4 regions of the Sodalis sp. RH20 genome follow, and region 4 is predicted to be linked to each of the others. Evidence: predicted binding sites of a transcription regulator. Region 4 holds the regulator's gene; each other region holds the start of a gene.

What was found. Region 4 encodes CRP, which controls carbon source genes, mostly activating them, when cyclic AMP is high. Its sites were predicted from a motif close to ATGTGANNNNNNTCACAT; they were not measured.
Region 1: ACL2XM_RS05150 (2-hydroxycarboxylate transporter family protein) is a predicted target of CRP. The motif match lies at 1,793-1,810, and genes of this name have one in related genera.
Region 2: idnD (L-idonate 5-dehydrogenase) is a predicted target of CRP. The motif match lies at 3,134-3,151, and genes of this name have one in related genera.
Region 3: ACL2XM_RS14255 (ABC-F family ATPase) is a predicted target of CRP. The motif match lies at 2,159-2,176, and genes of this name have one in related genera.

Annotation. Positions count from the first base shown of each region.
Region 1 covers NZ_CP178733.1:1,115,368-1,121,054, reverse strand. The annotation lists gene ACL2XM_RS05155 (NAD-dependent malic enzyme) at 1-1,556, opposite strand, end outside; gene ACL2XM_RS05150 (2-hydroxycarboxylate transporter family protein) at 1,939-3,282, shown strand; gene ACL2XM_RS05145 (cytochrome b) at 3,488-4,084, shown strand; gene ACL2XM_RS05140 (YceI family protein) at 4,071-4,643, shown strand; gene ACL2XM_RS05135 (TonB-dependent siderophore receptor) at 4,710-5,687, opposite strand, start outside.
Region 2 covers NZ_CP178733.1:4,643,247-4,648,933, forward strand. The annotation lists gene ACL2XM_RS21180 (AAA family ATPase) at 388-954, shown strand; gene ACL2XM_RS21185 (LysR substrate-binding domain-containing protein) at 1,060-1,977, opposite strand; gene ACL2XM_RS21190 (sulfite exporter TauE/SafE family protein) at 2,085-2,804, shown strand; gene idnD (L-idonate 5-dehydrogenase) at 3,212-4,243, shown strand; gene idnO (gluconate 5-dehydrogenase) at 4,259-5,023, shown strand; gene ACL2XM_RS21205 (gluconate:H+ symporter) at 5,105-5,687, shown strand, end outside.
Region 3 covers NZ_CP178733.1:3,092,151-3,097,837, forward strand. The annotation lists gene moeB (molybdopterin-synthase adenylyltransferase MoeB) at 1-417, shown strand, start outside; gene ACL2XM_RS14255 (ABC-F family ATPase) at 541-2,136, opposite strand; gene ompX (outer membrane protein OmpX) at 2,855-3,373, opposite strand; gene dps (DNA starvation/stationary phase protection protein Dps) at 4,059-4,565, shown strand; gene ACL2XM_RS14270 (DksA/TraR family C4-type zinc finger protein) at 4,696-4,962, shown strand; gene ACL2XM_RS14275 (flavin reductase family protein) at 5,122-5,687, shown strand, end outside.
Region 4 covers NZ_CP178733.1:5,379,264-5,384,950, forward strand. The annotation lists gene ACL2XM_RS24430 (YccS/YhfK family putative transporter) at 1-1,348, opposite strand, end outside; gene crp (cAMP-activated global transcriptional regulator CRP) at 1,402-2,034, opposite strand; gene ACL2XM_RS24440 (hypothetical protein) at 2,202-2,390, opposite strand; gene ACL2XM_RS24445 (OsmC family protein) at 2,350-2,772, shown strand; gene ACL2XM_RS24450 (phosphoribulokinase) at 3,405-4,274, opposite strand; gene ACL2XM_RS24455 (YheU family protein) at 4,379-4,621, opposite strand; gene ACL2XM_RS24460 (LysE family translocator) at 4,743-5,345, shown strand; gene ACL2XM_RS24465 (ABC transporter ATP-binding protein) at 5,351-5,687, opposite strand, start outside.

The sequences.
Region 1 (5,687 bases), 1.7 Mb from region 4:
GCGATCGCGCGCGATATTTGCTGAATATCATTCACCGGCGGCAGTAGCGGCCCCGCGCCGGTCATCGCCAACGGCGAAGTGGCCGCCAATGCCTGGCTGGCCGCCATCAGCATGCCATCGGTGACGCGGCTGGCGCCAGAGGCAAGAATGCCCAGCCCCAGTCCTGGGAAAATATACGCATTATTGCATTGGGGAATATCATAGCGTCGATCCTGGTAAATCACCGGCGCAAACGGGCTGCCCGTCGCTATCATTGCCGCGCCTTCGGTCCAGGCGAGCACGTCCTGCGGTCGGGCCTCCGCGCGCGATGTCGGATTGGACAGCGGCATAATAATCGGCCGCGGGCAGTGGCGCAGCATTTCGTGCACGATTTCCTCAGTAAACAGCCCTGTCTGGCCGGAGACGCCGATAAGCACGCTCGGCTTGGCGTGACGCACCACGTCCAGCAGCGAGACGCTGGGTGTAGTCAGGCCCCAGCCGGCGAGCGAGGTGCGGGCGGTCACCAGCCGGCGCTGGAAATCAAGCAGGTTGGGCATATCGTCGGTCAACAGACCAAATCTATCGACCATAAAGACCTGGGCACGGGCTTCTTTTTCTCCGGCCCCTTCCGCCATCATTTGCGCGATGATATTTTCAGCAATGCCGCAGCCGGCGGAACCCGCCCCGAGGAATACGACCCGGTGATCGCGTAACCGGCCGCCCGCGGCATGGCTGGCGGCGATCAGGGTTCCCAGCGTTACCGCGGCGGTACCCTGGATATCATCGTTAAAACAGCACAGCGTATGGCGATAACGTTCAAGCAGGGGCATGGCGTTCTTTTGGGCGAAATCCTCGAACTGCAACAAGACGCGGGGCCAGCGGGTATTGACCGCCACGATAAAGGCGTCGATGAAGGCCATATATTCGTCATCGTTTATGCGCGGGTGCCGCCAGCCCATATACAGCGGGTCGTCCAGGCACTGCATATTGTTGGTTCCGACGTCCAGCATGATCGGTAACGTTTGTGCCGGGTTAATGCCGCCGCAGGCGGTATATAAAGAGAGCTTGCCGATAGGAATGCCCATGCCGCCAATGCCCTGATCGCCCAACCCTAGAATGCGCTCCCCGTCGGTAACCACAATGATTCTGATATCATGTTTAGAGAAATTCTGCAGCATGTCGTCAATACGATCCCGGTCCGGATAGGCAATAAACAACCCTCTGGCGCGGCGATAGATCGCCGAAAATCGCTCGCAGGCCTCGCCGACCGTTGGGGTGTAAATAATCGGCAGCATTTCGTCAAGATGATAACGCAACAAATTATAAAACAATGTCTCGTTGGTGTCCTGGATATTACGCAAATAGATATGTTTTGAAATATCCCGTTTAAATTGGCAGTATTGAGAATAAGCGCGCTCCGTTTGCTCGCCGATGGTTTCGACCTGATTCGGTAACAGTCCGCAGAGATTGAGGGCGCGACGCTCTTGTTCGGTGAAAGCCGATCCCTTATTCAGCAAGGGATTATCCAGCAGCAATGACCCGGTATAATGTGTGTACAACGTTTTGCACGATGCCATTTCACAACCCTCGCATATAACATCAATAAATACGCTTGTATTTATATTTTTCACTCGCAGCCGGCGAGCAGCTTGGCATAAAGCAGTTGTCCGCACCCGGCTAAAAAATCCATCAGTGGTGACTGTTATAGCATGTCAGGTTGCAACTCTCAGTTAAATTTAATTATTAATATGCATTTTTAACTATTTAAAGTTTTTTTAATTAAACAAAGATTAATTAAATTACCAAAAAGATTGTGTGATGAGTAGCGCACACAAATTATACATCTGAGTATAAAATAAAACATTATAATTTTATAATACGTACTTAACGTCAGCCATTTAATCAATAAAACCCATTAACCTCTTATCAGCGCACCGCCAAAACAGCAAGGTGATTATAATGGAAAAAATCGACAAACCAATTGAGAATTATGAAAAAACAGCAACGTCGCCCTCATCGACATTCTTCAGGCAATGCAACGGCGCTGATATCAGTTCGGTGCCGTTGATTCTTTTCATTACCATCGCCAGCATCGTGTTTATTTCCGCCTATTCCAGCTACCTGCCTAAAAATATGATTGGTGGTTTGGCCGTCATTATGACCCTGGGATTTTTGCTGTCGCATATTGGCCGACGGATTCCCGTGCTGCGCGATATTGGCGGCCCAGCCATTCTTTGTCTAATGGTACCGTCGGTAATGGTTTTTTTTGGCGTTTTTAAAATTAACACCCTGGAGACGGTACACCTGTTAATGAAGGAGGCCAACCTGCTGTATTTTGTTATCGCCAGCCTGGTGGTCGGCAGTATCCTCGGCATGAACCGTATTGTCCTGGTGCAAGGCATGATCCGTATGTTTATACCCTTGCTGGCGGGAACCGCAACGGCGGCGATAAGCGGATTGGTGGTGGGTAAATTATTCGGGTATAGCGTTTACCATACTTTTTTCTTTATTATCGTCCCCATCCTGGGCGGCGGGATCGGCGAAGGTATTTTACCCCTTTCCCTGGCTTATTCCGCCATCCTGGGCGCCTCGCCGGATGTTTACGTGGCGCAGTTGGCTCCCGCCGCCGTCGTGGGCAATATTTTCGCTATCGTCTGCGCCGGCGTGCTGGCCCGTTTGGGCACCCGCCGCACTCACTGGAGTGGCGATGGCACATTAATCAGGTCGGCGGCGGAAAATGCCTTGTTTGCCCGAAAAGAAGAAGAACGTCCGGTGGATTTCGCGCTGATGGGCGGCGGTTTATTGATGATTTGCACCTTTTTCATCGTTGGGGGTTTAGTCGAAAAATGGGTTCATATTCCCGGACCGGTATTGATGATTCTGATTGCCGTACTGTGTAAATACGCGCGGGTGATCCCGGCAAAGATGGAGGAAGGAGCCCATAGTTTTTATAAATTTGTATCCACCACACTGGTATGGCCGCTTATGATTGGACTGGGCATGCTGTATGTCCCGCTGGAAAGCGTCGTCGCGGTGTTCTCCCTCGGCTATGTGATCGTCTGTGCCTCGGTGGTCATTTCCATGGGCGTCGTGAGTTTTCTGATTGCGCCTTATCTCAATATGTACCCGATCGAGGCCGCCATCGTCACATGCTGCCACAGCGGACTGGGCGGGACCGGCGACGTTGCCATTCTATCAGCGTCAAACCGCATGTCATTGATGCCGTTCGCCCAGATATCCACCCGGATCGGCGGAGCATCGACGGTCATCGGCGCCACATTACTCCTTGGATGGCTGATCTAGCATCCGCTACCGGGCCTATGCCAACGCCGTTCTCCGCGGGCTTAAAAATAACCTTGCCCACGTCTGATGCCAACATTTCCAAGGCAGGACTCGTTGTTTCTATTTACAAAACTTTAACGTATTTGACACGACTTAAATTGCTTTTTTATTTCAATCTGTTTTATTTGTTGACCAATGGTAACGCAACCCACGAGGACGATGCCTTATGCGCTGGCGCAACTCAGTCGACAGTTTCGGCCATATCAGCATTGCTATCCACTGGCTGGTGGCGTTGGCCGTTTACGGTATGTTTGCGCTTGGCCTGTGGATGGTGACGCTTGGCTATTATGCGACCTGGTATCATCGCGCGCCCGAACTGCACAAAAGCATCGGCTGTCTCCTGTTCGCCATGATGATCTTACGCCTGATCTGGCGTTTTATTTCCCCGCCGCCCAAACCCCTCAGCCATTACTCGCCGCTGACCCGCGCCGGCGCGGTGCTGGCGCATTGGACTTTATATATCCTGCTCTTCGCCCTGCTTACCAGCGGGTATTTGATTTCCACCGCGGACGGGCAGCCGATAAATGTATTCGGCTGGTTTTCCGTTCCGGCCACCCTGAGCGGCCTGGCGGGGCAAGCCGATTTAGCGGGCGACATCCATTTGTACCTGGCGTGGTGCGTGGTGATCCTGTCGGTATTGCACGGCCTGGCCGCGTTAAAACATCATTTTATCGATGGCGACATCACGCTTAAGCGGATGCTTGGGTATCACCTTCATCAACCTGCGCAATATAAGGAAAAACACCATGCTGAAAAAGACTAGCCTGGGCCTGGCGACGGTCGCGTTATTTTTCGCCTCGGGCATAGCCGTTGCGGCGGAGTATAAAATTGATAAACAGGGCCAGCATGCTTTTATTCAATTCAAGATCAAACATCTTGGCTACAGCTGGCTCTACGGCGGTTTTAGGGATTTTGACGGCGGCTTCACATTCGACGCTGATAATCCCGCCGCCAGCAAGGTGAACGTGGTGATTAACACCGCAAGCGTCGATACCAATCATGCGGAACGCGATAAACATCTCAGGAGCGCGGAGTTCCTCAACGTAGCACAACATCCCCAGGCCACCTTCGCCTCCACGCAGGTGAAAAAAGACGGCGATGAATGGGATATCACCGGCAACCTGACGTTAAACGGCGTGACCAAACCCATTACCCTGGAAGCCAAATTGGTCGGCCAGGGCAACGATCCCTGGGGCGGCTATCGCGCGGGTTTCGAAGCTGAAGGAACCCTGGCGCTAAAAGATTTTAATATCACCACGGATCTGGGTCCGGCCTCGCAGCAGGTGGACGTGCTTATTTCAATTGAAGGGATCAGGCAGTGACCTGCCGGCCATCCCCGTTTTTTCACCGCCGCCAGGGTTCTCTGCTTTCCGGCGGCGCAATATCCGTCAGAACGACGTGGTTAAGCCGGCATAATAGGCTCGTCCTGGTTCGTTATATGTTAATGCGCCTTCGTTTTCACGATAAATGCGTTTATCCAGCAGATTGCTGATACCGACATTGACCCGGACATTTTTTGTCACATCGTAATTCAGGCCGACGCCCAGCACGGAATAAGCACCCAGTTCTTTGCTGGACAGCGAGCCGACTTCGTTGCGTATGTCCGCGTATTCACGCGGTTTCTGCCGGCCGTACATGGTCCAGGCCGCATTGGCGGACAATTTATCGTTAACCTGCCAGTCCAGCAGGGTATTGATGGTGTATTTGGGAATCACCGATAGCGGATTGCCGGTTTCCTTATTCTCGGAGGTGATCATATAAGTGGCATTGGTACGCCAGTTCAGCGTATCGGGCAGCACCGGTATCGCCAGATTAGCCTCCAGCCCTTCCACCAGCGCCTTGCCGCCATTTTCCCAGCGCAGGATATTGCCGCCGTCCGACGCGGTGCCGATAACATCGGTGCCGGCCACGATTTTATTACGGTAATCGTTACGGAAATAAGTGATGCCGGCGTCATAGCCGTTGGCAGTAAATTCCAGGCCGATCTCTTTGTTGATACTGATTTCCGGGTTTAAGTCATCGTTGCCGAGCAGGTAGCAGGCGCCGGTGGCGACCCCCGCCGGGCAGCCGTTGCCATTGGTGCGCAATAAATACCCTTCGCTTGATTGATACAGATTAGGCGCCTTAAACACCCGGGCGATGCCCGCCTTGAGCTTGAAAAAATCGCCGAGCTCCTGGGACATATTCAGGCTGGGGCTCCAATTGGCGCCGAACTTGCTGTGATAATCGAAACGCAGTCCGGGGATAAGGTCGGTGCCTGGCAGGGCTTCGATATTATCTTCAAAATAGAGCGCGCTTAATTCCGCGCTATTTTTACTGCTGCGCAGCGCGGGATTGCCCGATACACCGCCGATGTTCGCATTGGT
Region 2 (5,687 bases), 740 kb from region 4:
GAACAGTTAGGGAACCATTAAGATTCGTTCTGCCACTATACAGTCTCATTCAAGCTTTGGTTCTGTGAGCTATGGGCGGGTTGCATTGGTAGGCTAATGTTGCTGGCCGGGCTTTCGGGCCCGGCGATTTTTACACCCTGCCGGATCCATTTTTGCTCCAATACCCTCATCTATTGACTGAGTGCCGATAATTTAAGCAAGGGGATCCCGGCCGTTAAGGCGATGCCATGCTTTCTGACCGCGGGTGGGCAAGCCTTCCCCCGCGCGCGTCTCTTTCTAAGCCCATACCGGTCATCAATAGCGGGGATCATCAAAGACGTTAACAGGCCAGGATGGCCTTTACCCATGGTGGCTCAACGTTCAAACCTGGCATAATTCTATCGTGGCATGCATATCCAGCAGGCACAGGAAAACATGAATCGACTTGTCGTTATTTCCGGCTGTTCCGGTGGTGGGAAATCCACGTTACTCGCCGAGCTGAAGCGACGCGGCTATACCGTTGTCGAAGAACCCGGCCGGCGCGTCGTGAGCGAAGAGTTGAAACGAGGCGGCCAGGCATTACCCTGGATTGATATGGCGGCGTTCTTACGCAACGTTATCCAACTGTCCATAACCGATTGGACCAGGGCCGGCACCGCAAACGAATGGATATTTTTCGATCGCGGGGTGGTGGACGCGGCGGCCAACCTTGAGCACATCACGGGTAAGCCTTATTTAAAGCGCTATGGCATTTCTTTGCGCTATCATCACAAGGTTTTTTTAACGCCGCCCTGGGCCGAAATTTATGCCGAAGATCCAGAACGGCGGCATTCTTTTGACGCGGCTTTGGCTGAATACGGCCTGCTGGTCACCGCCTACCCGGCATTGGATTATGACATTTTGGCAATACCAAAAACCAACGTAGCGGATCGGGCCACGTTTGTTCTTGATGCTCTGTCCGGCAACGGAGAATAATACCACCGCCGCACCGCACGCCGCCGGTGAAGTAAACGTTGCCAGCGCCCCGACTATTCCATTGCTGCCGGCATTCCTGACCCCCGTATCCGGCACGGCATTCGCTCAGACTGTTGTGTTTGCGTCGTTATCGCCATCGGCATTTAGCGCTTTCCCCTGCACCACCAGCCACTGCTCAAACGCTTGGTGCAATACGGTTTTTTGCACGCTCACCGGCGTTAAGGCCTGGTATTGACAGGGGGCAACGGTAAATTGCGGAAACAGCGGGACAAGACGGCCATGCATTATCTCCGCCGACAGCGTGTTGACCGGCCCCAATCCCACCCCGATCCCTTCCAGCATCGCCTGCAGGGAAACGTGGAAATGGTCGTAACGGCGAAATAAGCTCGCGGGTGTTTTTCGCAGGCCGGCCGCCGCCAGCCACAGATTCCACTGCTCAGGCCTTGTCAGGGTTTCAATGCGGGGACAGGCGAGGACATCCGCGGGCAGGCGGAGCGGATAACGCTTAAGCAGCGCGGGGGAGGCCATCAGGCAATGCTGATCTTGCAAAAACGCGATCGCGGAATACTCCGCTACGCTGATATCACGCCGGATCAACAGGTCATAGTGCCCGATAATGTGCAATTGCTCGGTATTGGCCGTGGAAATCTGCAAATTTGCCTGGGGAAAGCGCGTATAAAAATCATCGAGGCGGGGCAGCAGCCATTTCAGGCACAGTGTGGTCGGCACGCTGACATTAAAGACATTATTACGTCCACCGTTGCCGTAGCGCAGGGCGATGTCGGACAGGTTATCAAACGCGCTCCCCAGCTCCCGGGCCAGCGTCAGGGCGTAAGGCGTCGGCACGCGTCGCTGGCCTTCCCGGCTGAATAAATTAACGCCGAACCATTTTTCAACCACCTGCATATGGCGGCTGACCGCCCCATGGGTAATACATAATTCTTTGGCGGCGGCGGTATAGCTGCCGGCATGGCATGCAACCAAAAATGCCCGTAATGCCGCCAGGGGTGGGAGTGAATGCATAACCAGTCCTTTTTTATCACTATTGCGTGATATTTTATCACGAGCCATTCCATTTCTGATCGCTATCATCATGGTTACTACCCCCTGAAAAAGGACGTGCCGGCGTGATGTATCTGATCATTGTCATTATTGGAATAGCGGCCGGCATCATCAGCGGCATGGTGGGCACAGGCGCTTCCATCATGCTGTTGCCGGCGCTGGCGTATACCTTTGGTCCCAAGGCCGCGGTTCCCATCATGGCCATCGCCGCCATTATGGGTAATGTTTCGCGTGTGCTTATGTGGCGCAGGGACATCAATATCAGGGCCTTTCTGTGGTATTCCCTGCCGGGTATCCCCGCCGCCGTCCTGGGCGCCAATACGCTGTGGCTGATGCCTGCGCCCCTCTCCAACTTCTGCATCGGCCTGTTTTTCTTCCTGCTGATCCCGGCGCGCCACTGGGCCAATGCCCGGGCAATAACGCTCAACCCCATGCAACTGGCGCTGGCGGGCGCACTGGTCGGTTACCTCACCGGGGTGGTTTTCTCCACGGGCCCGCTGACCATCCCCCTTTTTGCCGGGTATGGGCTGACAAAAGGCGCGCTGCTGTCGACGGAAGCGGCCGCCTCCTTTGCTATCTACCTTGCCAAGGCATCGGCGTTCGGGGCCATCGGCGCCCTGCCGCGGTCCGTCGTTATCAGTGGCCTGATGGTAGGCGGTACGCTGGTTGCCGGCATGTACATCGGTAAAATATTCTTGGTGAAAATGGCTGAAAAAACCTTTAACCGCCTGATTGACGCCATGATGCTGGTGGCGGGCGCCTCAATGATTTGGGACGCGCTTAATTGATAAATGATTCCCTGCGGAATATAACGCGCTATAAAATCCATAAAAATAAAAAATAGAACCCAATGGCCAAGCATACATAAAGCCAGCACCGGCAACCGACAATGCCTGGACAGGCGGCGGCGGTAACTATCGCCTGTTTATCAGAGGCGTACTCTCGCGATCCGTAATAATGAGGGATAGCAAATACCTAATAACATAATTAGCATCTATTTAGCGGCCAATTTACCATACCGGGTTATTCACATTATTTCTTGTTCATTTTGAACGGAGGTTGCTTTTTATTAAGTCAATCACGTTATGCGTTACATCATTTTCGTTACATCATTTTTAAGTGACATCCATCACAGTTTTGCACATCCATAGCCGTTTAACTGCACCTCAACGACATTACCGTTGAGGAAATAAAAATGAACGTTGATACCCAGTCTTGCGTGGTTACCGGAAAAAAAGCCGTTGCCGTGGTGGCGCAAAACGTAGAATATTCCGGCCAGGGGACCTTGGTTAAAATATCCCGCGGCGGGATTTGCGGATCCGATCTGCATTATTACCAGGAGGGTGCGGTCGGAAATTTCAAAGTGCGCCAGCCCATGATTCTGGGGCACGAAGTTATCGGCCATGTGGTAAAAAGCGATGCCCCGGGGTTATCCGTTAACCAGAGCGTGGCCATTAACCCCAGCAAGCCCTGTAAACAGTGTAAATATTGCCTGTCCGGTGAGGAAAATCAATGTATTAATATGCGCTTTTTCGGCAGCGCCATGTATTTCCCGCATGTGGATGGCGGATTCACGCAATTTAAAGTCGTGGATACGGAACAATGCATCCCCTTTAACAATGCCCTCGATGAACGCGTCATGGCTTTTGCCGAACCGCTGGCGGTGGCCATTCACGCCGTGAATCAGGCCGGGGACGTTAAGGGTAAAACCGTTTTTGTCTCCGGCGTCGGGCCTATCGGCAGCTTGCTGGTGGCGGCCGCCAAGGCCTCGGGCGCGCGGGAAATCATCTGCGCCGACCTGAGCCAGCGTTGCCTGGATATCGCCGCCCAAATGGGCGCCACCAAAACCCTGCATGCGGCGGCCGGTGATTTCTCCGCGTATGCCGATCAAAAAGGCTACTTCGATATCGCGTTCGAAGCCTCGGGCCATCCCCAGTCCATTACGCGCTGCCTGGAATTAACCCGGGCCAGGGGTACCTTAGTCCAGGTCGGCATGGGCGGCGTGACGCCGGAGTTCCCCATGATGATGGTCATAGCCAAGGAAATCAGGCTGGTGGGGAGTTTTCGTTTCACCACCGAATTTAATACCGCCGTGGCCTGGCTGGGCAACGGCACCATCGACCCGCTGCCGTTGTTATCCGGTGAATATCCGCAGGCCGAACTTGAACAGGCGTTGATCTTCGCGGCGGACAAATCGTTAGCGTCAAAAGTACAGTTGGTTTTTTGAAAATAGGGATCCAAAATGAACGATATTTTTTCATTAAAAAATAAAAAAGCGCTGATTACCGGCTCCGCCCAAGGCATTGGTTTTTTATTGGCCAACGGACTGGCGCAATCGGGTGCGGAAATCATCATCAATGATATTACCGCCGCCCGCGCGGAAAAAGCGGCGCAGCAGTTACGGGACCAAGGGTATACCGCTTATTCTGTCGCATTTGATGTGACGAAAAGCCAGGCCGTTAATAGCGCTATTGAGCAAATTGAGTCCGATATCGGCCCTATTGATATTTTGATTAACAATGCCGGCATCCAGCGACGCCATCCGTTTACCGAATTTCCTGAGAAAGACTGGAACGATATTATCGCGGTAAATCAAACGGCGGTATTTTTGGTTTCACAAGCGGTTGCCCGTAACATGATCAAACGCAACCGGGGTAAAATCATCAATATTTGCTCCATGCAAAGCGAACTCGGCCGTGACACCATTACCCCCTATGCGGCGTCAAAGGGCGCGGTTAAAATGCTGACCCGCGGCATGTGTGTGGAACTGGCCCGTTATAATATTCAGGTTAACGGCATCGCCCCCGGCTATTTTAATACCGAAATGACCAAGGCCCTGGTCGATAACCAGGAATTTACCGCCTGGCTGACCAAACGCACCCCGGCCGCCCGCTGGGGAGACCCGCAGGAACTTATCGGCGCCGCGGTATTCCTGGCGGCGAAAGCCTCTGATTTTGTCAACGGTCACCTGATCTTTGTTGACGGCGGTATGTTGGCGGCAGTCTGAAAGTAAAAAAAATAACGAATAATAAATAAATGACGGGAGCCGCCCGCGGGCGACTTTTCGTCATTAGCATGGGGATTGGATATGCCGATTATAATTATTGCATTAGGGGTAATATTACTCCTGATATTGATGATCAAATTTAAAGTCAATGGTTTTATCGCCCTGGTGTTTGTGGCGGCGGTGGTGGGTATCGCCGAGGGCATGAAACCGCTGGCGGTCATGCACTCGATTCAAAACGGTATTGGCGGCACCTTGGGTGGTTTGGCGATGATCCTGGGATTCGGCGCTATGCTCGGACGCCTGATCTCCGATACCGGCGCCGCCCAGCGCATCGCCACGACGCTGATACAGTTTTTTGGCAAACAACGCATCCAGTGGGCGCTGGTGATAACCGGGCTGGTGGTCGGCCTGGCAATGTTCTATGAAGTCGGTTTCGTCCTCTTGTTGCCGTTGGTATTTACCATTGTGGCCGCCTCGGGGCTGCCTTTGCTGTATGTGGGCATTCCGATGGTTGCCGCCCTGTCGGTGACCCACTGCTTTTTGCCGCCGCATCCCGGCCCTACCGCTATCGCCATCATTTTTAACGCCAACCTGGGCACCACGCTGATTTATGGCCTGATCATCGCTATTCCGACCGTTATTATCGCCGGCCCCCTTTTTTCCA
Region 3 (5,687 bases), 2.3 Mb from region 4:
ACCGAGCTTATCGCGCAGCATGACGTCGTGGTGGATTGCACCGATAACGTAACGACGCGCGAGCAGCTCAACCGGCTGTGTTTTGCCCGCCAGACGCCGCTGGTGTCCGGTGCGGCGATCCGTATGGAGGGGCAAATCAGCGTCTTTACCTACCAGCCCGGCGAACCCTGCTATCGCTGCCTGAGCCGATTGTTCGGCGCAGGCAGCCTCACCTGCGCGGAATCCGGCGTGATGGCGCCGTTGGTGGGCATTATCGGCTCGTTGCAGGCCATGGAGACTATCAAGCTGCTGACAGGGTTCGGCAAGCCGCCGGCCGGCCGGCTGGTCATGTATGACGCCATGACGCTGCAGTTTCGGGAGATGGTGCTGCCGCGGGATCCGCATTGCGCCGTGTGTGGGACGGCGTCGCCCGGCTGAGAGGGAAATCGCGTTTGGCGCGGGCGGCGTTGCTCCGGCGAACACTGCGCGGCAATAGGAGAAATGGAACGGCCCCGCGCAACCAGGGCCGGCGCTTAAAACGGCGTTTAAACCGTCATCAGCTTAGTTTAAACCCTGGCTGCGCAGGTAATCTTCATAGTTACCGCTGAAATCTATCGCTTTTTCCGGCGTTAATTCCAAGATGCGCGTCGCCAGCGAACTGACGAATTCGCGGTCATGGGACACAAATATCAGCGTCCCCTGGTACAGTTCCAGCGCCGAGTTCAGCGACTCAATGGATTCCATATCCAAATGGTTGGTAGGTTCGTCCATCAGCAGGATATTGGGTTTTTCCATCATCAGCTTGCCGAACATCATGCGGCCCTTTTCGCCGCCGGATAAGACGCTGACCGGTTTATTGATATCGTCCTGGCTGAACAGCAACCGGCCAAGGATGCTGCGCACCGCCTGTTCGTCGTCGCTGGGCTGTTTCCATTGGCTCATCCAGTCAAACACGTTAATGTTTTCGGTGAATTCGCTGGAATGATCCTGGGCATAATAACCGATGCTGACGTTCTCGGACCACTTGATGGTGCCGCTCACCGGCGGCAGCTCGCCCACCAGGCTTTTCAGCAGGGTGGTTTTACCGATGCCGTTGGGACCGAGCACCGCCATCTTTTCGCCCACCTCCAGCATCAGGTTTATTTTACTGAACAGAGGCGGCTGGCCGTCATAACCCTGGGTCAGCTGCTGTACTTCCAGGGCGTTGCGGAACAATTTTTTATCCTGCTCGAAGCGGATAAATGGATTCTGGCGACTGGACACCTTCACCTCGTCCAGCTTGATTTTTTCAATCTGGCGGGCGCGGGAGGTTGCCTGGCGTGATTTGGACGCATTGGCGCTAAAGCGGCTGACAAAGGACTGCAATTCGGCAATCTGCGCCTTTTTCTTGGCATTGCCGGACATCAGCTGTTCGCGCGCCTGGGTGGACGCGGTCATATAATCGTCGTAATTGCCGGGATAGATGCGCAGTTCACCGTAATCCAAATCCGCCATATGGGTACAGACCATATTCAGGAAGTGCCGGTCATGGGAAATAATGACCATGGTGCTGTTGCGCTCGTTCAATACCTGCTCCAGCCAGCGGATGGTATTGATATCCAGGTTATTGGTAGGTTCGTCAAGCAGCAGAATATCCGGATTGGCGAACAGCGCCTGCGCCAGCAGCACGCGCAGTTTCCAGCCAGGCGCCACTTCGCTCATCGGACCGTAATGCTGCTCAAGAGGAATGCCGACGCCCAACAGAAGCTCACCGGCGCGCGCCTCGGCGGTATAACCATCCATCTCGCCGTACAGGACTTCGAGATCGGCAACCCGATAGCCCTGCTGCTCGCTCATCTCGGCCATGGCGTAGATGGCGTCGCGCTCTTCTTTCACCGCCCAGAGCTCGGCATGGCCCATGATGACGGTATCAAGCACGGTATACTGTTCAAAGGCAAACTGATCCTGGCGCAGCTTGCCCAGGCGTTCATTCGGGTCAAGGCTGACATGGCCGCCGCTGGGCACCAGGTCGTCCCCCAGGATTTTCATCAGGGTGGATTTACCGCAGCCGTTGGCGCCAATCAGGCCGTAGCGATTGCCGCCGCCAAATTTAACGGAAATATTTTCGAATAGCGGTTTGCTACCGAATTGCATGGTGATGTTGTTACAGATTAGCAAAAGGAGGTACTCTTCATTAAAAACGTGACATTGACCACATTATGCCACACTCCGCTGTAAAATTGCTCTCTCTGTGTGCACCTATGGCCATAAGCATTAAAATTGGCGTGCCCGGCGCGGCCCCGAGCCGGGTTAGCGCTCCGCGGCCCGCGTTCGCGGCCGGCAAAACGGCCCCTGATGGCCGCCACTTACGCGCCTCTTTCGGCCCGCTAACCAATATAAGGCATTATTATTTGATTTAATATTTTGTCATATTAACATCATCAATAAATATCAGGGTTGTCATATCATAAGGGTATACCTTATTTACCCGCCGAGCAGGATAAATACAGTGTCATTTCGCCAGCATCCCGCCAGGGCGACCGCTAATAATGCATAACCGATAAATAAGGGCGTCCCGTCAGGCAGGATAAAAGAGAGACACTATAGCGGTGTGGCATGCCATAGCCCATTATTCCCGGCTCACCATTGCCCTTCTTTAAAATACTGCTCTGGCGGCAGGAAGAATATAAAAACGCAGCTGCTCGATAAACAGCATGCGCGCCCTGATACGGGCCGGAGGGTGGATGGGCGATACGGGACAAGTGTCGCCGTCCAAGCAGGGAGGGCGCGGCCGGGATAAAAAAAAAAGCATGGCTGAAATGCTCAGCCATGCTTATCATGTCCACACCGGGGTCGTTAACCGGAAAACCGGCGCCGCCCGATCGCAGAAGGGAAATTAGAAGCGGTAACCAACGCCTGCGATCCAGGTGCCAACGTCTACGCTGCGGATGCGGCTTTGTTCGTAGGAAACGTCAAACGCGACATTTTCCATCGGGTTGAACTGCAAGCCTGCGCCGTATGCTACGCCAACGTCGCTGGTGCGGTGTGAATCGCGGCCGTCTTGCGCGTTGTCGGTAAATTGGCCCACGCCCATGCCGACTACGCCGTATACGCTGGCCCAATCGTTAATGCGGTAAGCCGGACCGGCGGTGATGCCGTAGTAAGTGCCTTTTTCGTAGGTGCCTTGTTCAGCCTGGTTCTTTTCCAGGTAGGTGAAGGAGCTGATCATGCTCCAAGGCGCGCTATCATCCATTTCATAACGGTACTTCAGGTTAAAACCCGATGCCTTGTTGATGACGCCCTGCATATCACCTTGGGCATAACCCGCGGAAACGGTGCTTTCGCCCGCAGTCGCCGAACCCGCCGCTACTGCCAATACACAAGCTAACGCTGAAAGACATGCAATTTTGTTCATAACCACCTCAAATGTGAATTTACGTCCTAACCATGAAAATATAACAAAAAGTAGCACGAAACTCTGCTTAATAAATGTTGTCCAAGTAAACGTATCGTGTAACATAAGTTTTCAAAGCTTTCTATCCCATTCATTTTACTTATGTTTTGTGCTATATGTCACAAATCAGACTTTACGTATCCTTACAACATATCCAGATTAATCCGAACTGAATGACTAAAAAATAGACCACTATCGTGCAATGCGCGTGATTTTTTTTCACAACTCATGTCGCCGCCCTCATATTTTCTGCTCATAAAAACCGCCACTACTATTTAATTATGTTATTACGGCATTTTGGAACACAAAATGCATCTCCTTTCACAGCCGTTCTGCCTGATTTTCAGCGCCTGTTTCTGCGGCACGCTGTGCTGAACCAGAGACTTTTTGCTATAATAATTATTAGAGGCATTATTTTAAATGAAAACCATTTGTATTACCGGCCCGAAACAACAAAACGCCGTTGTGATGCCGGGAGTACTCTCATGGTTGATGTCTTTTATCCTGCTAAGCTGTTTAATGCGTTCAGCGGTGGCGACACTGAGAGGTATCGGCGATATGAGTGATAGGATGCAGGATTGCGAAACGCTGTTATACTTTATGCCTGAACGAAATTAATAATGATCAATTAAGAGGATGATTAATGATGAGTACCGCTAAACTGGTTAAAACGAAATCTTCCGAACTTATTTATACGCGTAACGATCTGGAAGAGTCGGTCAAGGTCTCCAGTATCGCGCTGTTAAACCGTCTGGTGATCGAGTATGTCGACCTGGCGCTGATCACCAAGCAAGCCCATTGGAACATGCGCGGCGCGAATTTTATCGCGGTACACGAAATGCTTGATGGTTTCCGTACCGTTATCCAGGATCATCAGGACACCATCGCCGAACGCGTGGTCCAGCTAGGCGGCGTCGCCTTGGGTACCGTACAGGTCACCAATGACAAGACCCCGCTGACCAGCTATCCGACCAATATCCACAGCGTTCAGGATCATCTGAAAGCGCTGGCGGATCGTTATGGCGTGGTGGCGAACGACACCCGCAAGGCGATTTCCGAAGCAGAAGACGACGAAGATACGGCTGATATCTTGACCGCCGCTTCGCGCGATCTGGATAAATTCTTGTGGTTTATCGAGTCTAATATCGAATAATACCTTGCTTCGCCGGTGGGTGCGATGCACTAGCGCCGGCTAATCAGTTGAATGCAGCAAAAGCCGGCAGCGTAATGACCTTGCCGGCTTTTTTGACTTTTCACACCGGCTTAACGGGAGGAGCGATCCCATGGCAAGCGGCTGGGCGCCGGAAGGCGCGGTACAAGATCAAATCGATTCCACCATCAACGACGCGGTGCAGCGGGCGCGCAGCGCTTTGCTGCAAGGAGAAAGCGCCCATCATTGCCAGGAGTGCGGCGAACCTATTCCGCAGGCGCGGCGCGCGGCGTTGCCCGGTGTGCAGCTGTGCGTGCATTGCCAGTCCGAACAAGATAAAAAACAGCTGGCCCACAGTGGCTATAACCGCCGGGGAAGTAAAGACAGCCAGTTGCGCTGAGCGCTCCCTGAGTACACTATTATTGCCACCTCGCCACGTCGGGGATTGCCGCCCTTTCCCACGCGATCCCACGTGTTAACCACGGTGCGAAGCCCGCTACCGGCGGCACAGAAGCCGATGCCCGTCGCCGGCGTAAATGTCCATAGTGTTGGAGAAACCATGAGTTCATCTTCCCGTTATTATTATGAACCGCGTCACGGGCACGGCCTGCCGCACGATCCGTTTAACGCTATTATCGGTCCGCGGCCTATCGGCTGGATTGCCTCGGTCGATAAGCAAGGGCAGCGCAACCTGGCGCCGTATAGTTTTTTCAACGGTTTTAACTACCATCCGCCGATCATCGGATTTTGCAGCGTCGGCTGGAAGGACAGCGTGGCCAATATCACCGCCACCGGGGAGTTTGTCTGGAATTTGGCGACCCGCGAACTGGCCGATGCGATGAATAACAGCTCCGCCTCGCTGCCAGCAGGACAGGACGAATTCAGCTTTGCCGGCCTGACGCCCATCAAGGGAACGCGGGTGGCCGCGCACCGGGTCGCCGAAAGCCCGGTCAATTTTGAGTGCCAGTTAACCCAATGCATCCAGTTGCAGGACGCCCAGGGCGGATTAATCGAAAGCTGGCTGATATTGGGTGAAGTCGTAGCGGTACATATTGATAAAAAGCTGTTTAATGAGCAGGGCGTATACCAAACCGCCGCCGCGCATCCCATACTGCGCGCCGGAGG
Region 4 (5,687 bases):
AAGACGCCAGCGTCAGGAACAACATGCACAGCAATACCGTGCCGTCGCTCAGCCTGAATTGCAGCGTGCCGGCGGCAATCACCAACCCCGCCAACGTGCCCAGGGCCCGATGCTGGATCCGCACCCGGGTGGCGTTATAGCCGTTCTGGCTGACAAACATCACCGTCATTAAAATCCAGTAGGGTTTGGGGAGATCCAATACCAGCCCCAGGCTGCTGCCGATGGCCAGCATAATCCCAAGCCTTGCCGCGCTGCGCAGCGCCATGGATTTAAAGGAACAGTAGCTGACCAGCGCATGCCAAAACGACAGCCGCTGCTGGTTGTCGGCCATCAGGTCGCGGCGGTAAAGCGGGCGCTGGGTACGCAGCAGCCGGGCGATACGGCTGAAATGGTAATAACAAAACTGTCCGACCGGATTATCCGGATGCCGGTCGGCAATTTTTTCCAGGGCCGACAGCGCGGTGGCCATGTTAAAACGCCCCGGCTGCCGGTGATAGAGAATATCATCCGCCAGTACCCGCAACCGCGCGGCAATCAACCGGGCGTTATAGCGGATAACCGCCTCGGCGTGGCTTTGCGCCACCAGTTTTTGTACTTCGTCCGGCTGGTGCAGGCTGACGGCGATATGCTCCTGCAAATCCAGCGCCACCTGGAAAGAACGCAGCAGGCGTTTGTACTGCAGCTGATCATTGGCCGACAGCATATAAAGCTGCTGGTATACCTGGGCAATCAGATCAATCACCGCCTGCTGGCGGGCAAACAGCGGCGGCAGGGCGGTTTCCGGATCGGTATGCTGTGTCAGCAGGGTATATTTCGCCTCGATATAATCCGCCAGCTCCCGATACAGCAGGCTAAGAGATTCCCGCATCGGCTGCTCCTTCCACAACCGGAACCACAGGGCGTTGAACAGTCCGTACCAGGCGGTGCCGGCAATATACAGCAGCGGCGGCACGACGGGCGGCACATTGCCGGCCAGGCCCAGGGTAAAGATGGCGGCGATAAGCGCGGCGGGCAATAAACGGCCGTGCAGCGGGCTGATTTCACCGGTAACGCCGAACAGCAGCGCCAGGCCGAGCATCACCAAGGGCAACGGCACCGGCACGGCCAACAGCACCTGGATCAGCACGCTGCTCAGCGCGAACAGCGCACCGCCGACGGCCAGGCGCTTGAAAAACCGTTTATGCAGGGTATCGAGGCCGGCGATATTGCAGCAGGCAGGGACCAACGAAAACAGCAGGCCGTTTTGCAAGCTGCCGAATAACAGGCCGGCGGCCACCGGCAGGCATAGCACGATGGTTTGCCGCAGGGCATAGTTTACTTCAGGGTGGTAGATTAACCGGCGCCACATACTGTCAGCAAAAAAAGCGTGGTACGAAGCACCACGCCTGTATAACGGGGCTATCAGCGCGTGCCGTAAACAACAATGGTTTTACCGTGCGCGGATATAAGATTTTGATCTTCGAGCATTTTAAGAATACGTCCTACCGTCTCGCGGGAACAGCCGACAATCTGGCCGATTTCCTGACGGGTGATTTTTATCTGCATGCCGTCGGGGTGGGTCATGGCGTCGGGTTGTTTCGCCAGGTTCAACAGGGTTTGCGCTATGCGTCCGGTAACGTCCAGGAATGCCAGGTTGCCGACTTTTTCCGACGTTACCTGTAAACGACTGGCCATTTGCGCCGACAGGCGCATCAGGATATCCGGATTCACCTGAATCAGCTGCCGGAATTTTTTATACGAAATCTCGGCGACTTCACAGGCGGTTTTCGCCCGTACCCAGGCACTGCGTTCCTGACCTTCCTCGAATAGGCCGAGCTCACCGATGAAATCTCCCTGGTTAAGATAGGAGAGAATCATCTCTTTGCCTTCTTCATCCTTAATCAGCACCGCCACGGCGCCCTTAACGATGTAGTAAAGCGTTTCAGCCTTTTCACCCTGATGTATAAGTGTACTCTTCGATGGATACTTATGAATATGGCAATGAGACAGGAACCATTCGAGAGTCGGGTCTGTTTGCGGTTTGCCGAGAACCATTCGCTGTTATCCTCTTTTGTCATCGCTATCCCAGGTTCGGGACATCGTATTCCCTGTTACGGCGCTTGTATTATTCACTCTGACTCCGCGTTTAAACGGAGCGACGTAAGGGAACTTATTAGGGTCTGGTAATGTGATGTTCCGATCGATCTCTTGCCCTTTCATTATCATGAGGCCGATCCAGCCTTGTTTTTAGCATAGGTTTGAAGCAGTGTCTTCTGTTGTCTTGCTTCAGCATGAAGTATGTTCAGTAACATTGCCAGTTTTCCAACAAAAATGTAGTCTGCTGGAAAGCTTTTCATCAGGAGTATCATAATGCAGGCACGGGTCAAATGGGTAGAAGGGTTGTCTTTCATGGGCGAATCCGCCTCGGGCCACCAGGTTTTGATGGATGGGAACGCGGGCGAAAAAGCGCCCAGCCCAATGGAAATGGTATTGATGTCGGTCGGCGGCTGCAGCGCCATTGATGTGGTATCGATTTTACACAAAGCGCGGCAGGACGTCCGGGACTGCGAGGTCAAACTCACCTCCGAGCGCCGCGACGAGGCGCCGCGCCTGTTTACCCATATCAACCTGCATTTTATCGTCACCGGCGCCGGGCTGACCGACAAGGCGGTGGAGCGGGCGGTGACGCTATCGGCGGAAAAATACTGCTCGGTCTCACTGATGCTCGGCGCGTCGGTCAATATGACCCACAGCTTTGAAGTGCGCGACGAACACCACGCCCCCGCCGCCTAACCGTCCCGCCGTCACCGCACTCCAACCCGGCGTGTTCAAGGGAGAGCGCGCCAATGGGGTCGAATCGGGCATGGTTTCTCTGCCCGACCGAGCGCCCCATGGCACGGTATGCCCGCCAACACCGCGCTCAAACCCGGCGTGTTCAAGGGAGAGCGCGCCAATGGGGTCGAATCGGGCATGGTTTCTCTGCCCGACCGAGCGCCCCATGGCACGGTATGCCCGCCAACACCGCGCTCAAACCCGGCGTGTTCAAGGGAGAGCATGCCGATGGGGTCGAATCGGGCGTGGTGTTCCCGCCCGACCGAGCGCCCCACGGTATGCTAGGCCCGCCAACACCGCAGCGAATCCTGGCGTGTTCCAGGGAGAGCATGCCGATGGGGTCGAATCGGGCGTGGTGTTCCCGCCCGACCGAGCGCCCCACGGTATGCTAGGCCCGCCAACACCGCAGCGAATCCTGGCGTGTTTAAGGGAGAGCATGCCGATGGGGTCGAATCGGGCGTGGTGTTCCCGCCCGACCGAGCGCCCCAGGGTATGCTAGGCCCGCCAACACCGCAGCGAATCCTGGCGTGTTCAAGGGAAAGCATGCCGATGGGGCCGAATCGGGCGTGGTGTTCCCGCCCGATGCCTCGAGTTTACTTAATTTCCTTTCCTTCCAGCAACTGCTGTACCAGCGGCCCCATTATCAGCTCCATCGCCAGCCCCATCTTGCCCCCGGGCACCACCAGCGTATTAATATTGGAAATAAAGGAGCCTTGCAGCATCGCCAGCAGGTAAGGCAGGTCGATATGCGCCAGGCTACGGAAATGAATAACGACAAAACTTTCGTCAAGTGAGGGAATCGCCTTGGCGGCGAAAGGGTTCGACGTGTCGACGGTCGGCACCCGCTGGAAATTGATATGGGTGCGGGAAAACTGCGGCGTGATGTAGTTAATATAATCCTCCATCGACCTCACCACCGAATCCATCACCGCCTCGCGCGAATGCCCCCGCTCGCCGGTATCGCGCACCAGTTTCTGGATCCACTCCAGGTTGACGATGGGCACCACGCCCACCAGCAAATCCACGTGCTTCGCCACGTCATGGCTATCGGTTACCACGCCGCCGTGCAGCCCCTCGTAAAATAACACGTCCGTCGGTTCCGGCAACGCCTGCCAGGGCGTAAAGGTACCGGGGATCTGGTTATACGGCACCGCCTCGTCATACGTATGCAGATATTTACGCGACTGGCCGCGGCCGGTATCGCCATACTGATGAAACGTATGCTCCAACAGGCCAAAGTTATTCGCGTCCGGACCAAAGTAGCTGATATGGCGCCCTAAATCCCGCGCCTTGCGGATCGCCATATCCATTTCCGGCCGGGTAAAGTGATGAAAGCTGTCACCCTCCAGTTCGGCGGCGTGGATATTCAACTGCTGGAATATTTTACGAAACGCCAGGCTGGTGGTGGTGGTGCCCGCACCGCTGGAACCGGTAACGGCAATAATGGGGTGTTTTGTCGACATGGTAACCCTACGCTTGGTTGAATTGCGGCGTGAAGAAGTGCGCCCGGCATCAAGGCCCAGAAGTGAGTGTTAGCATATTTAGCGCTTAGGGGCCAGGGGCTTCGCTATTCGCCCGGCGTATCTCCGGCCTGGTCATTAAACCGGCCGCGCGGCATGATATTGATATTTTCATGCAATTCCGACCAGACCACCACCGCCTCGCCGCTTATCAACTGGCGTTTTACATCCTCGACCTTTTGCGCCAGTGATTTCTCCTGCTCGCCATAATCGGTGCCCTCACGCAGTACAAAGGACTCGATCAGGTTATAGAGCGTGTCAGGATCGATTTGTTCCCAGGGAATAATCACGATATTGTGTCCCGATAGTCAATAAATCAAGGTGTTGAGTAAATTTCACCTGTTATGCCTTGTGCATCCCCGTGCGCACTGGTAGCTTCATACGCGTTATTTTACGGGGAGCCGCCAAAACGTGGAACTGGGTCTTTTTCTGTCAATGCTGGGGTTTCTCTGGGTGGCCGCCATTACCCCTGGCCCTAATAATATGCTGCTTACCGCCTCGGGCGCCAATTTTGGCTTCTGGCGCTCAATGCCGCTGATGATCGGCATCATGCTCGGCATGCAATGTATCCTGCTGCTGGTGGCCTTCGGCATCGGCGGCCTGATCACGCTCTATCCGTCCCTGCATTTTATGCTGAAGGTGGCGGGCAGCCTTTACCTGCTGTGGCTGGCCTGGAAAATAGCCACCGCCGCCTATGAAAAACTGGAAACCGACGCGCCGCCCCCCCGGCCCATTCCCTTCTACCAGGGCGGCCTGCTGCAGTTTCTTAATCCCAAGGCATGGCTGATGGCGCTGGGCGCGGTGGCCAGCTTCAGCCTGAGCGGCAGCGCCTATATCACCTCCGTCGGCGCCATCAGCGTCGGCATCGTCAGCGTCAATATCGTCTCCGGCGTTATCTGGCTCGGCTTCGGCACCCTTATCGGCCGGCTGCTGCGCAGCAAACGCGCCTGGATCGCTTTTAACGTCGCCATGGGCCTGCTGACGGCGGCCTGCGTATTGCTGATCTGGCGCTGACGCGCTTATTGCGACTCGAACTCCCGGGTCAGGGTCTCCAACTGTTCCTGGGCGTCCAGCCACGCCATTTCCGCCTCTTCCAGCTGCGATTTAACCTTGGCCTGCTGCTGCAGGGCCAGGGCCAGGTCCGCTTTACGGCTGATATCATACAGCGCCGCGTCGGCCAGTCCGGCCTCGATGGCCGCCAGCTCCGCGCCACGTTTTTCCATTTGCTGTTCATAACGGGTAATGGCCTTGCGCAACGGCTGGGTCTGATTACGGAAATCCGCCTCGCGCCGCTTCTGGTCTTTCCTGGCCTGGGCATTATTGACCTGCGGCGCCGGGGTCTCGGTATCATTGCCG